Regions from separate parts of the Mesorhizobium sp. M7A.F.Ca.CA.001.04.2.1 genome, predicted to be linked through region 2. Evidence: riboswitches for the same ligand, from Rfam matches in the RefSeq annotation. Region 2 holds a riboswitch; the other holds the start of a gene.
What was found. Region 2 has a riboswitch for thiamine pyrophosphate ahead of thiB (thiamine ABC transporter substrate binding subunit). Riboswitches for the same ligand answer to the same signal wherever they lie in the genome.

Region 1 (4,710 bases), on a different contig from region 2:
GCGTTGTGGCGCTCGCCTTGCTGGGCCATCGCCTCGGCGCCATCGAGATGCGAAAGCTGGCGATCTGCGCGCTCATCTCCATTGTCGGCATATCCGGTGCCTATGCGGGCATCCGCTGGACGAAATGCAATCTGCGTGGGCGCATGGACGCCGTCTGCTGGCCGGCGCAAAAGATCTCGGATGAGGCAGAGGCTGTCTGGCACGCTGCGACGCCCGATCGGCTCGACATCGTCGGCGGCCATGCCCTTATTGCGCCGCTGGCGGGCCTCAATGCCTATGACAAGCCGTCGATCTTCACCGAACTGAACATGCAGTACGCCCCCTGGATCACCAAGGAGCGGCTGCGCGAGCATGGCATATTGCTGGTCTGGCCCGGGCGCGATGTGCCATCTTATCTGCAGGCGTGGGTGGGCGACATCCCGGTCAAAATCGTTCTTTTCGACTGGTCGCTCAAGGCACCGCCGGTGGCGATCAGCTTCGCCGCCATTCCGCCTGGCGCGCGGCAGTTGCCGGGTGCTATCGACGGCCTCGCCCGACCGAGCAACTGAAGCAGATCCGCCGGTCCGCTGGACGAAGCAGGTGACAATGCCCATCTATGTCCAGACAAACTTGCCTTTGAGGAGACGTGATATGGCGACTTCGACCGAACGCGCAGTCCTTGCCGGTGGCTGCTTCTGGGGTATGCAGGATTTGATACGGCGCTATCCCGGCGTCATCTCCACCCGTGTCGGCTACAGCGGCGGCGACGTGCCCAACGCCACCTACCGCAACCACGGCACCCATGCCGAAGCCATCGAGATCAATTTCGATCCGGCCATCATAAGCTATCGCACGCTGCTGGAACGCTTTTTCCAGATCCACGATCCGACGACCCGCAACCGCCAGGGCAACGATGTCGGGACGAGTTATCGCTCGGCGATCTATTACACCAGCGACGAACAGAAGCGCATCGCCGAGGACACGATCGCCGATGTCGATGCCTCGGGCCTGTGGCCGGGCAAGGTCGTCACCGAAGTCGCACCCGTTGGCCCCTTCTGGGAAGCCGAGCCCGAGCATCAGGACTATCTGGAGAAATATCCCAACGGATACACCTGCCACTTCGTCAGGCCAGGCTGGAAGCTGCCGGTTCGTGAGAAGGCTGTTTCGTAGGGCTCACAGCTTCCGGTCCTGCCATGCATTGCCGCTCGATGGAGTCGTCGAGCGGCATCATCGCATCCCAAACACCTTCAGTCAGCGCGCCTTGTCGCGTCGGTGAAGCCATCGAGCTCTTCACCAATATCCGAAAGTGCCCTTCGAACGATTGTCTCGACCGTGTCTTGCCGATCGGGATCGAGTAAACGAAGACCTCGTTGGATTGCATCGCGCCAGCTGGCACCGCGATTCCAAGCTTCGGAGAACACCACGGCGAGATCATCTTGCCGGCGGGCAGTTGCCATCGCCTCGACCAGCAAGCTTGCCTGAAGAACATCTTTTTCCCGTTTTGCCGCGCCGTTTGCATTCGCTTGGCGAAGAGAGGCGACAATCAGTTTGTGGACGGCATATCGCTCGGGTGAGGGGACCAGTACCGGGACTCCGGATCGATGCAACAAGACGGTTCTTACGGGTTCGCGGATCAGAAAATCCAGGAACCGCAAGGGTTGTGCCGATGCGCCGCCCAGCGACGGCATCGCGCTCGCGTGGTCGGCGTAGTCGTCGCTACCCCGATTTGGGGTCAGGAATTCGACCTTGTAGCGGGAAGCGTTTTCGAACTGGGTCGTGCGATTGGCATCCGTTCGGTGCGGAATTTCGCGAAACGACGGATCGATATCGCGCAGCACATTCATGATCGGTGGCAGACTGTCGCCCACTTCGACGGAGACCGAGTGAAATTGGGCAAAGTCGGCATCGCCTGTCTGTAGCGCTACCCCCGGCAGCCTTACGCCCAGATATCCGGCGTAGGTCTGGAATGCGACCGTGCCGACAAGTACGCCCCGCAAGCGGAAAAACCCGGCCTTGCCAAGAGCTTCGACGATATCGCCGGTAAATTTTTCCGGCTCCATCAACCCGGCCTCGCGAACAAGCGTCGATACGAGCTTACGACGGCTTTTCAGATCGCTCTTGATTTCCCTGAAGGCGGCGACGCGTTTTGCGATCTCGGGATCGTCGGCCGGACCGACATATCGTCTTGTCGTCTTCGGTCTGGTCTCCTCGAAATACCAGTAGTCGCGGCCTTTTACCGGAACCCGTACGAAATTGCCTGCCGTCGAGAAGTCAGTTTGGAACGAGGCATCCAGGCTTCGTTGCACGAGTTCAGCGAACAGAGTGCGATAAGCAATATCGATCGATTTCATGGCGGCGTCCGACCAGGGTCTTTGCGTTATAAGAAATTTGCAGTTCTCTTATAACTGCGCGCTTCTGCTCCTGGTTTCAAGTGGTTATAAGAAAATTGCGAAAACCTTATAATCGCCCGACCTGTTATCAGAAGCAGCGCCATACACCGCCAGCGGTGCGCGCCTGCGTCGATTTCCTGCGGCATGCGCATACCGGCCGTCAGACGCTGTCCGGCGATTAACGATGCGCCGAAAACCCGCGGAGCATTCGCTCCGCGGGTTTTCGCTCCAATTGGCGACAACTTACTTGCCGCAATGGTTGTCGTTGACTGTCGGCGAAGCCGTGCCCGGCGAGGTGCCGTTGGCATCTGGCTGTGCGCCCTGCGGACCGGCCGGGCAGTTTTCATCCGCGTTGGAATTCATGCCATCGGGCATGCCGGTCGTGCTGTTGGTTATGCCCGGGTCCACAGTGTCCGGCTCGACCGTATTGGGTGAAGCCGGCGTGTTCGGCTCAACCGTCACCGATTTGCCGCTGCCGCCTCCGTTTGCACCGTTATCGTCAGCACTTTGCGCCATGGCTGATGTCGCCAGGCCAATGGTGAGAGCCGAAGCTGCGAGGATTTTCATTGTCTCCATTTCTGTGAACTCGTCGCTCATTCTTACGAAGGTGATCGCATCGCGACTATGGGGACAACCGGTCGCGGCAGTGAAGGTTCCCGACAAAATTCCGCTCAGGCGCACCACGACTGGCGCAATCCTTTTGGCGCAGTGTGCTGAAAAACGGCTTTCCCTTCAACCCGAATGATGCTTTAAGGCGCACATCCACAGGGGTGCTCCGTACGGTCGGGGCTGAGACGGGGGCGGCAAGCCCACAGACCCTAGAAGCTGATCTGGGTAATACCAGCGGAGCGAGGCGGGCGGTGTTTTCAGGCGCACAGATTTCCCTATATCCCATGACCGACGATTTCGTCGGTGTCATCCTTGGCGGGCTTGGCGCGCTCGATCCCTGGCGCGACAAGCTCAGGATCGAGACCGACGACATCTCGACCTTGCTGGTCGGGCCGCCCGAAGTGCTGTTTCCTGCCATGCGCGACCTCTTCGTGGCGGCGGCACGCAGCGGCAAACATTGCGTGTTGTCCGCCACCATCTCGCGCGGCTGCCCTGGCGAGCCGGACGATCCGATCTGCCGCTCCGATGCACTTGGTGGGCCGGTCGGGCCACTCGGCCCGCGCAGGGATGCGGCCATCGCGGCGGTGCGCAATGCTGCTGTCACCGGCCAGCCGGCGGCCGCGCAGTTCTCGCTCTATGTGATGGGCACCGACGACCACATGGACGAGATTTACGGCTGCATCGACTTTCTCAAGCAGTCCGGCGTCTATGAGCGTTCCAAGCATTTCTGCACGAAATTGCGCGGTGATGCCGGTGCGATCTTTTCGGCGCTGGACGAGGCCTTCTGTCGCTTCGGACCAGGCGCCGGCCACGTAACTCTCGACGTCACGGTCTCGGCCAACAGCCCGTCGGCTGTCTGAAGCTGCCGCCGCTTCCGCGCGGCCGTCAAAGGTTATCTCCCGTGGTCTCATCGTCAGTCGCTTCGCGCCGGATCGCGAGCCTTCTTGCCAAGGCAGTGCCGGCCATGGTCTCGGTCGGGTTGCTCCTGCTGGCGTGGGAGCTTTATGCCACCTATTCCGGCATCAAGCCGACGATATTGCCGGCGCCGTCGCGCGTCCTCGAGCAAGCGATGCTCAATCGCGAGGCGTTGGCCAACAACGCCGTTCCGACCATCCGCGCCACGCTACTCGGCTTTGCCTGTTCGCTCAGCGCCGCTTTTGCGCTGTCGATGCTGGTCGACTTCTTCCAGCCGCTGCGCCGCGCGTTGGTTCCCGTCTTCATCGTCAGCCAGACCTTGCCGCTGGTGGCGATCGCGCCGCTGGTGGTGCTGTGGTTCGGCTTCGGACTGGCGCCCAAGATCATGCTGGTGGCGCTGGTCACCTTCTTTCCGATGCTGGTCGCACTGGTCGAGGGCTATGAGTCGACCGAGGCCGAGATCGGCCAAATGCTGCGCGCCATGGGAGCAGGGCGCCGGCGCATCTTCGTGCTGGCGCGGCTGCCTTCAGCACTGCCTTACTTCTTTGCTGGCCTCAGGATCTCCATCACTTATGCCGTGGTCGGCGCCATCTTCGCCGAATATGCCGGTGCCGCGAAGGGGCTGGGCATATACATGCTCAACGCCAAGAACAATTTCCGCCCCGATTTGGTGCTGGCCGCCGTCGGTGTCAGCGCCGCGCTGACACTTGTCCTGTTCGGGTTGACTGTGCTGCTGCAGCGCCTGGCCATGCCCTGGGAGCGAGCCGACAAGGCAATCGCAGGGAAGGGGCCGCGGCGATGAACCGGCTCGAGCTGC
Region 2 (4,710 bases):
GTTGACGGTGACGACCATGACCGGGGCGATGGCGAAGACATCGCCGACATGGCGCAACAACAGGAACCAGCCGGCGCCGACGACGATCGGCGGCACGACCAGGACAAAACCGGCGCCTGTATCGGTCGCGTGCTCGAGCAGTGTCTTTGCGCCGGCACGGCGGTTCAGCGCCAGTGCCCGCCGCGCCATGGTCAGCGCCAGCGACAGCATCACCGAAAGCAGCGCCGACAGGAAGGCGAGCGCCGCGCTGGTCAGCGTTGCCTGCCGGACAGTGGCCTCGCCGGCCAAGCGGGCGAGATCGGCACTCAATCCGGCCATCACGGTTGCCGCCATCGGCCCGACGACGAACAGCAGCGCCAGGACGATGAGTAGCGCGTTCAACCAGGTCTCGCTCCGATTGACCGAGAGATAGCGGCGTTGCGCGACCGGCAAATTGGTGTCGCCGACCACATTGGCGCCTAGCCGCGTCAGTGCCAGCACCACGATAAAGGTCAAGGCGATCTGCAGCAGCGTCAGTGCAACGGCCCGTGCGGGATCGAAATCGAAGCGCAGCGCCTGGTAGATGCCGACCTCAAGCGTCGTCGCGGCCGGCCCGCCGCCGAGCGTCAGCACGATCGTGAAGGATGTGATGCAGAGCATGAACACAAGCCCGGCGACGCCGGGCAGTGCGGCGCGCAGCGTTGGCCATTCGATCAGCCGGAACGCCGGCCGCGCCGCCATGCCGAGTTGGCTCGCCAGCCGCCATTGGTCGGCCGGTATGGTCTGCAGCGCCTCGAGGAACAGCCGCGTCGCCAGCGGCAGGTTGAAGAAGACATGGGCGACGAGAATGCCGGACAGGCCATAGATGCCCGGCCAGCTTCCGCCGCCGATAACGGCAAGCACGCCGGCGAAATAGCCGGCACGGCCATAAAGCGCCAGGATGCCGAGCGCTGCAACGATGGCCGGCAGCGCCAATGGCACGGCGAAGATCTGCAGGATGAAGGCGCGGCCGAAGAAACGTGGATGCCGCGACAGAGCGCGCGCCACAAACAGCCCCGGGATGACCGAAAGCAGCGTCGACAGGACCGCTTGCCAGAGCGTGAAGCGAATGACGCGAAGCAGATAGGGATCGAAGGCTGCCCAGGCGCCCGAGAAATCATGGGCGCCCTCGAAAAGCAGGCCGGCAAACGCGCCGCCGATCAGCAGCGCGATTGCAGCGAGCGCTACAATGCCGGCACTGACGCGGGAATCCGTGGAATGCGCCGGCGCCATCGCGCTGCCTATTTGCTCATCACCGCCAGCCATTCATCGACCCAGGCCTTGCGGTTGGCGGCGACCTCTTGCGGGCTGAACAGCAAGGTCTTCGTCGGCTTGACCAGTTTGTCGAAGGCCGGATTGAGCGGCTTGTCGGTCTTGCCTGCCGGGAACATCCAGTTGGTCTCGGGGATGGCATCCTGGAATTTCGGCCCGGTCATGAAGGCCATGAACTTGGCCGCCAGCGGATTCTTGGCTCCTGTCGTGGTGATACCCGCCACCTCGATCTGCAGATACTCGCCCTCCTCGAAGGAGGCCGCCTGGTAGCGCTCCGTGTTCTCGGCGACCATGTGGTAGGCTGGCGACGTCGTGTAGGACAGCACCATCGGCGCCTCGCCCTTGGTGAACAGCCCATAGGCCTCGCTCCAGCCCGGCGTCACGGTCAGCACCTTGGCCTTGAGCTTGGCCCAGGCCTCGGGTGCCTTGTCGCCATAGACCGACTTGACCCAAAGAAGCAGGCCGAGGCCTGGCGTCGAGGTGCGCGGATCCTGGATGACGATCTTGTCGTTGGCACTGCCTTCGATCAGCTCCTTCAGGCTCTTCGGCGGCGTCTTCATCTTCTGCGTGTCATAGACGACAGCGAAATAGCCGTAGTCGAAGGGGACAAAAGTGTCGTCGCTCCAGCCGCCCGGCACATTGACATCCGTCACCGCGCCATGCGGCGCGAACAAGCCTGACGCCTTGGCATCGGCGGTGAGATTGGTATCCAGGCCAAGCACGATATCGGCCTTGGTCGATGCGCCTTCCAATCTGACGCGGTTGAGCAGCGCGACGCCATCGGCGACCGAGACGAAGTCGACGTCGCAGCCGCATTCGGCCTCGAACTCCTTCTTCACCACGGGACCCGGCCCCCAGTCGGCGGTGAAACTCTCATAGGTGTAGACGGTGAGCTTGTCCTTGGCCAAGGCGGGCCCGGACAAGGCCACGACCGTTGCTGAAACAAGAGCGTATAAAAGCGTGCGCATCGGCGCCTCCTTCGTTCGAATTGAAAGGAATTGAGGCGTCGGACTGTCCGAAACGTCTAATCCCTCCGCCGGTACAAACCGGATCAGGTTCAGCGGGTTGGCGAGACTGCCTCTCAGCCGGTCCGCGAAGATCGCGTCCGGCACCCCGTTAGAGCGTTTCGACACATAGGCCGGGCCGATCCGCCATGCAAGCGGGAGTTTGCCGCCTTCCGTTTCCCGTGCCGGGCTGATAAGGGCCACACGATATGAGCACATTCACCATCCTGCTTGGCGGCGATCTCATCCGTACGCCACGGCTCGACCGTCAGGTCAAAGGCTCCCGCGTCATCGCCGCCGACGCCGGCATCGGTCATGCGCGGTTGCTGGGTCTCGTGCCGGAGCTGTGGGTGGGTGATTTCGATTCCGTGCCGGCGAACCTGCCGGACGATCTCGCTTCCGTGCCGCGCCGGACCTTCCCGGCCGAAAAAGACCAGACCGATGGCGAACTGGCCATCGCCGCCGCACTGGAGCGCGGCGCGACCCGCCTGGTGCTTGCCGGCGCCTTTGGCGGCAAGCGCGCCGACCACGCTTTTCTGCATCTGGCGCTTGCCTTGCGCCTGGCCGAAGCAGGGACCGATGTGCTTTTGACCAGCGGCGCCCAGGAAGGCATCCCCCTGCTGCGCGGAACGGCCGGCTTCGACTATGCCGACGGCACGCTGTTTTCGGTGCTCGGCTTTTCCGAGCTCGACGGCCTGACCGTCACCGGCGCCAAATGGCCGCTCGCTCACGTCAAGGTGGCCTTCGGTTCGTCGCTGACCATTTCCAACGAGGTCAAGTCCGACAAGACCGGGGGCCGCCTCGAAATCGCGCTCGGCCATGGCCGCGCGATGCTGCTCGCTCATCCCTATCCCTTACCTGAAAGCTGACATGGCCCCGCCCCTTCTCAACCTCGACGGGATAAAACTGACTTTCGGCGGCACGCCGCTGCTCGATGGCGCCGCCTTGACCGCCTCGGCCGGCGACAAGATCGCACTGGTCGGCCGCAACGGGTCCGGCAAGTCGACGCTGCTGAAGATCGCCGCCGGCCTGATCGAGCCGCAGGATGGCGAGGTGTTCCGCCAGCCTTCGGCGACCGTCCGCTATCTGCCGCAGATGCCCGACATGGAGGGTTTTGCCACTGTCCGCGCCTATGTCGAGGCCGGACTAGGCCCAGCCGACGATCCGTACCGCGCCAGCTATCTGATGGAGCATCTTGGACTGTCGGGCGAGGAACGTCCGAACGACCTGTCGGGCGGCGAGGCGAGGCGCGCCGCCCTTGCCCGCGTCATGGCGCCCGAGCCCGATATCCTGCTGCTCGATGAGCCGACCAACCATCTCGACCTCTCGGTCATCGAATGGCTGGAAGAAGAACTCATCCGCACCTCCTCGGCACTGATCGTCATCTCGCACGACCGCCGCTTCCTCGAGCGCGTGTCGCGCGCCACCGTCTGGCTCGATCGCGGCCAGACCCGCAGGCTAGACAAGGGCTTCGGCCATTTCGAGGAATGGCGCGACCTGGTGCTAGAAGAGGAAGAGCGCGAGCAGCACAAGCTCGGCCGCCAGATCGTGCGTGAGGAGCATTGGCTGCGCTACGGCGTGACGGCGCGGCGCAAGCGCAACATGCGCCGTCTCGGCGAATTGCAGACCATGCGCCAGCGTTTTCGCGGCCATCGCGGCGCCGAAGGGTCGGCGACCATGGTGGCGAGCGACGCCAACGAGTCCGGCAAGCTGGTGATCGAGGCCAAAAATATCGAAAAGAGCTTTGGCGATCTCACCGTGGTCAAGGGGTTTTCGACCCGCATCCAGCGCGGCGATCGCGTTGGCCTGGTCGGGCCGAACGGCGCTGGCAAGACCACGCTCTTGAAGATGTTGACCGGCGAGATGAAGCCGGACGCCGGTTCGGTGCGGCTCGGCACCAATCTGGAGATCGCCACGCTCGACCAGAAGCGCGAGGCGGTCGACCCGCAGGAGACGCTGGCGCAGTACCTCACCGATGGGCGCGGCGAGAACCTCGTCATCAATGGCGAGCAGCGCCACGTCGTCTCCTACATGAAGGATTTCCTGTTCAAGCCGGAGCAGGCGCGCACCCCGGTGCGCGAACTATCCGGCGGCGAGCGGGCGCGGCTCTTGCTGGCGCGCGTACTGGCGCGGCCGGCAAACCTTCTGGTGTTGGATGAGCCGACCAACGATCTCGACATGGAGACGCTGGAACTGCTGCAGGAGCTGGTTGCCGGTTTTGCCGGCACAGTCATCCTGGTCAGCCACGACCGCGATTTCCTCGACCGCACCGTGACCAGCCTGATCGCGCCGGATGGTGAAGGCCGCTGGATCGAATATGCCGGCGGCTATTCCGACATGCTGGCGCAGCGCGGCGGCACCAGGCTGGACGACCGCAAGGCGCGCGCGAAAGCCGAAAGCGGCGAAGCGCCAGCAC

Region 1: it holds a riboswitch for thiamine pyrophosphate, as region 2 does, so the genes downstream of both, EN955_RS32030 (YkoF family thiamine/hydroxymethylpyrimidine-binding protein) here and thiB (thiamine ABC transporter substrate binding subunit) in region 2, are expected to answer to the same signal.

Annotation. Positions count from the first base shown of each region.
Region 1 is NZ_RZQT01000188.1:2,775-7,484, forward strand. It holds gene EN955_RS32010 (glycosyltransferase family 39 protein) at 1-548, shown strand, start outside; gene msrA (peptide-methionine (S)-S-oxide reductase MsrA) at 631-1,149, shown strand; gene EN955_RS32020 (GSU2403 family nucleotidyltransferase fold protein) at 1,227-2,330, opposite strand; gene EN955_RS32025 (hypothetical protein) at 2,613-2,945, opposite strand; TPP riboswitch at 3,126-3,239, shown strand; gene EN955_RS32030 (YkoF family thiamine/hydroxymethylpyrimidine-binding protein) at 3,230-3,838, shown strand; gene EN955_RS32035 (ABC transporter permease) at 3,943-4,695, shown strand; gene EN955_RS32040 (ABC transporter ATP-binding protein) at 4,692-4,710, shown strand, end outside.
Region 2 is NZ_RZQT01000055.1:22,285-26,994, reverse strand. It holds gene thiP (thiamine/thiamine pyrophosphate ABC transporter permease) at 1-1,251, opposite strand, end outside; gene thiB (thiamine ABC transporter substrate binding subunit) at 1,260-2,258, opposite strand; TPP riboswitch at 2,302-2,416, opposite strand; gene EN955_RS18565 (thiamine diphosphokinase) at 2,504-3,163, shown strand; gene EN955_RS18560 (ABC-F family ATP-binding cassette domain-containing protein) at 3,165-4,710, shown strand, end outside.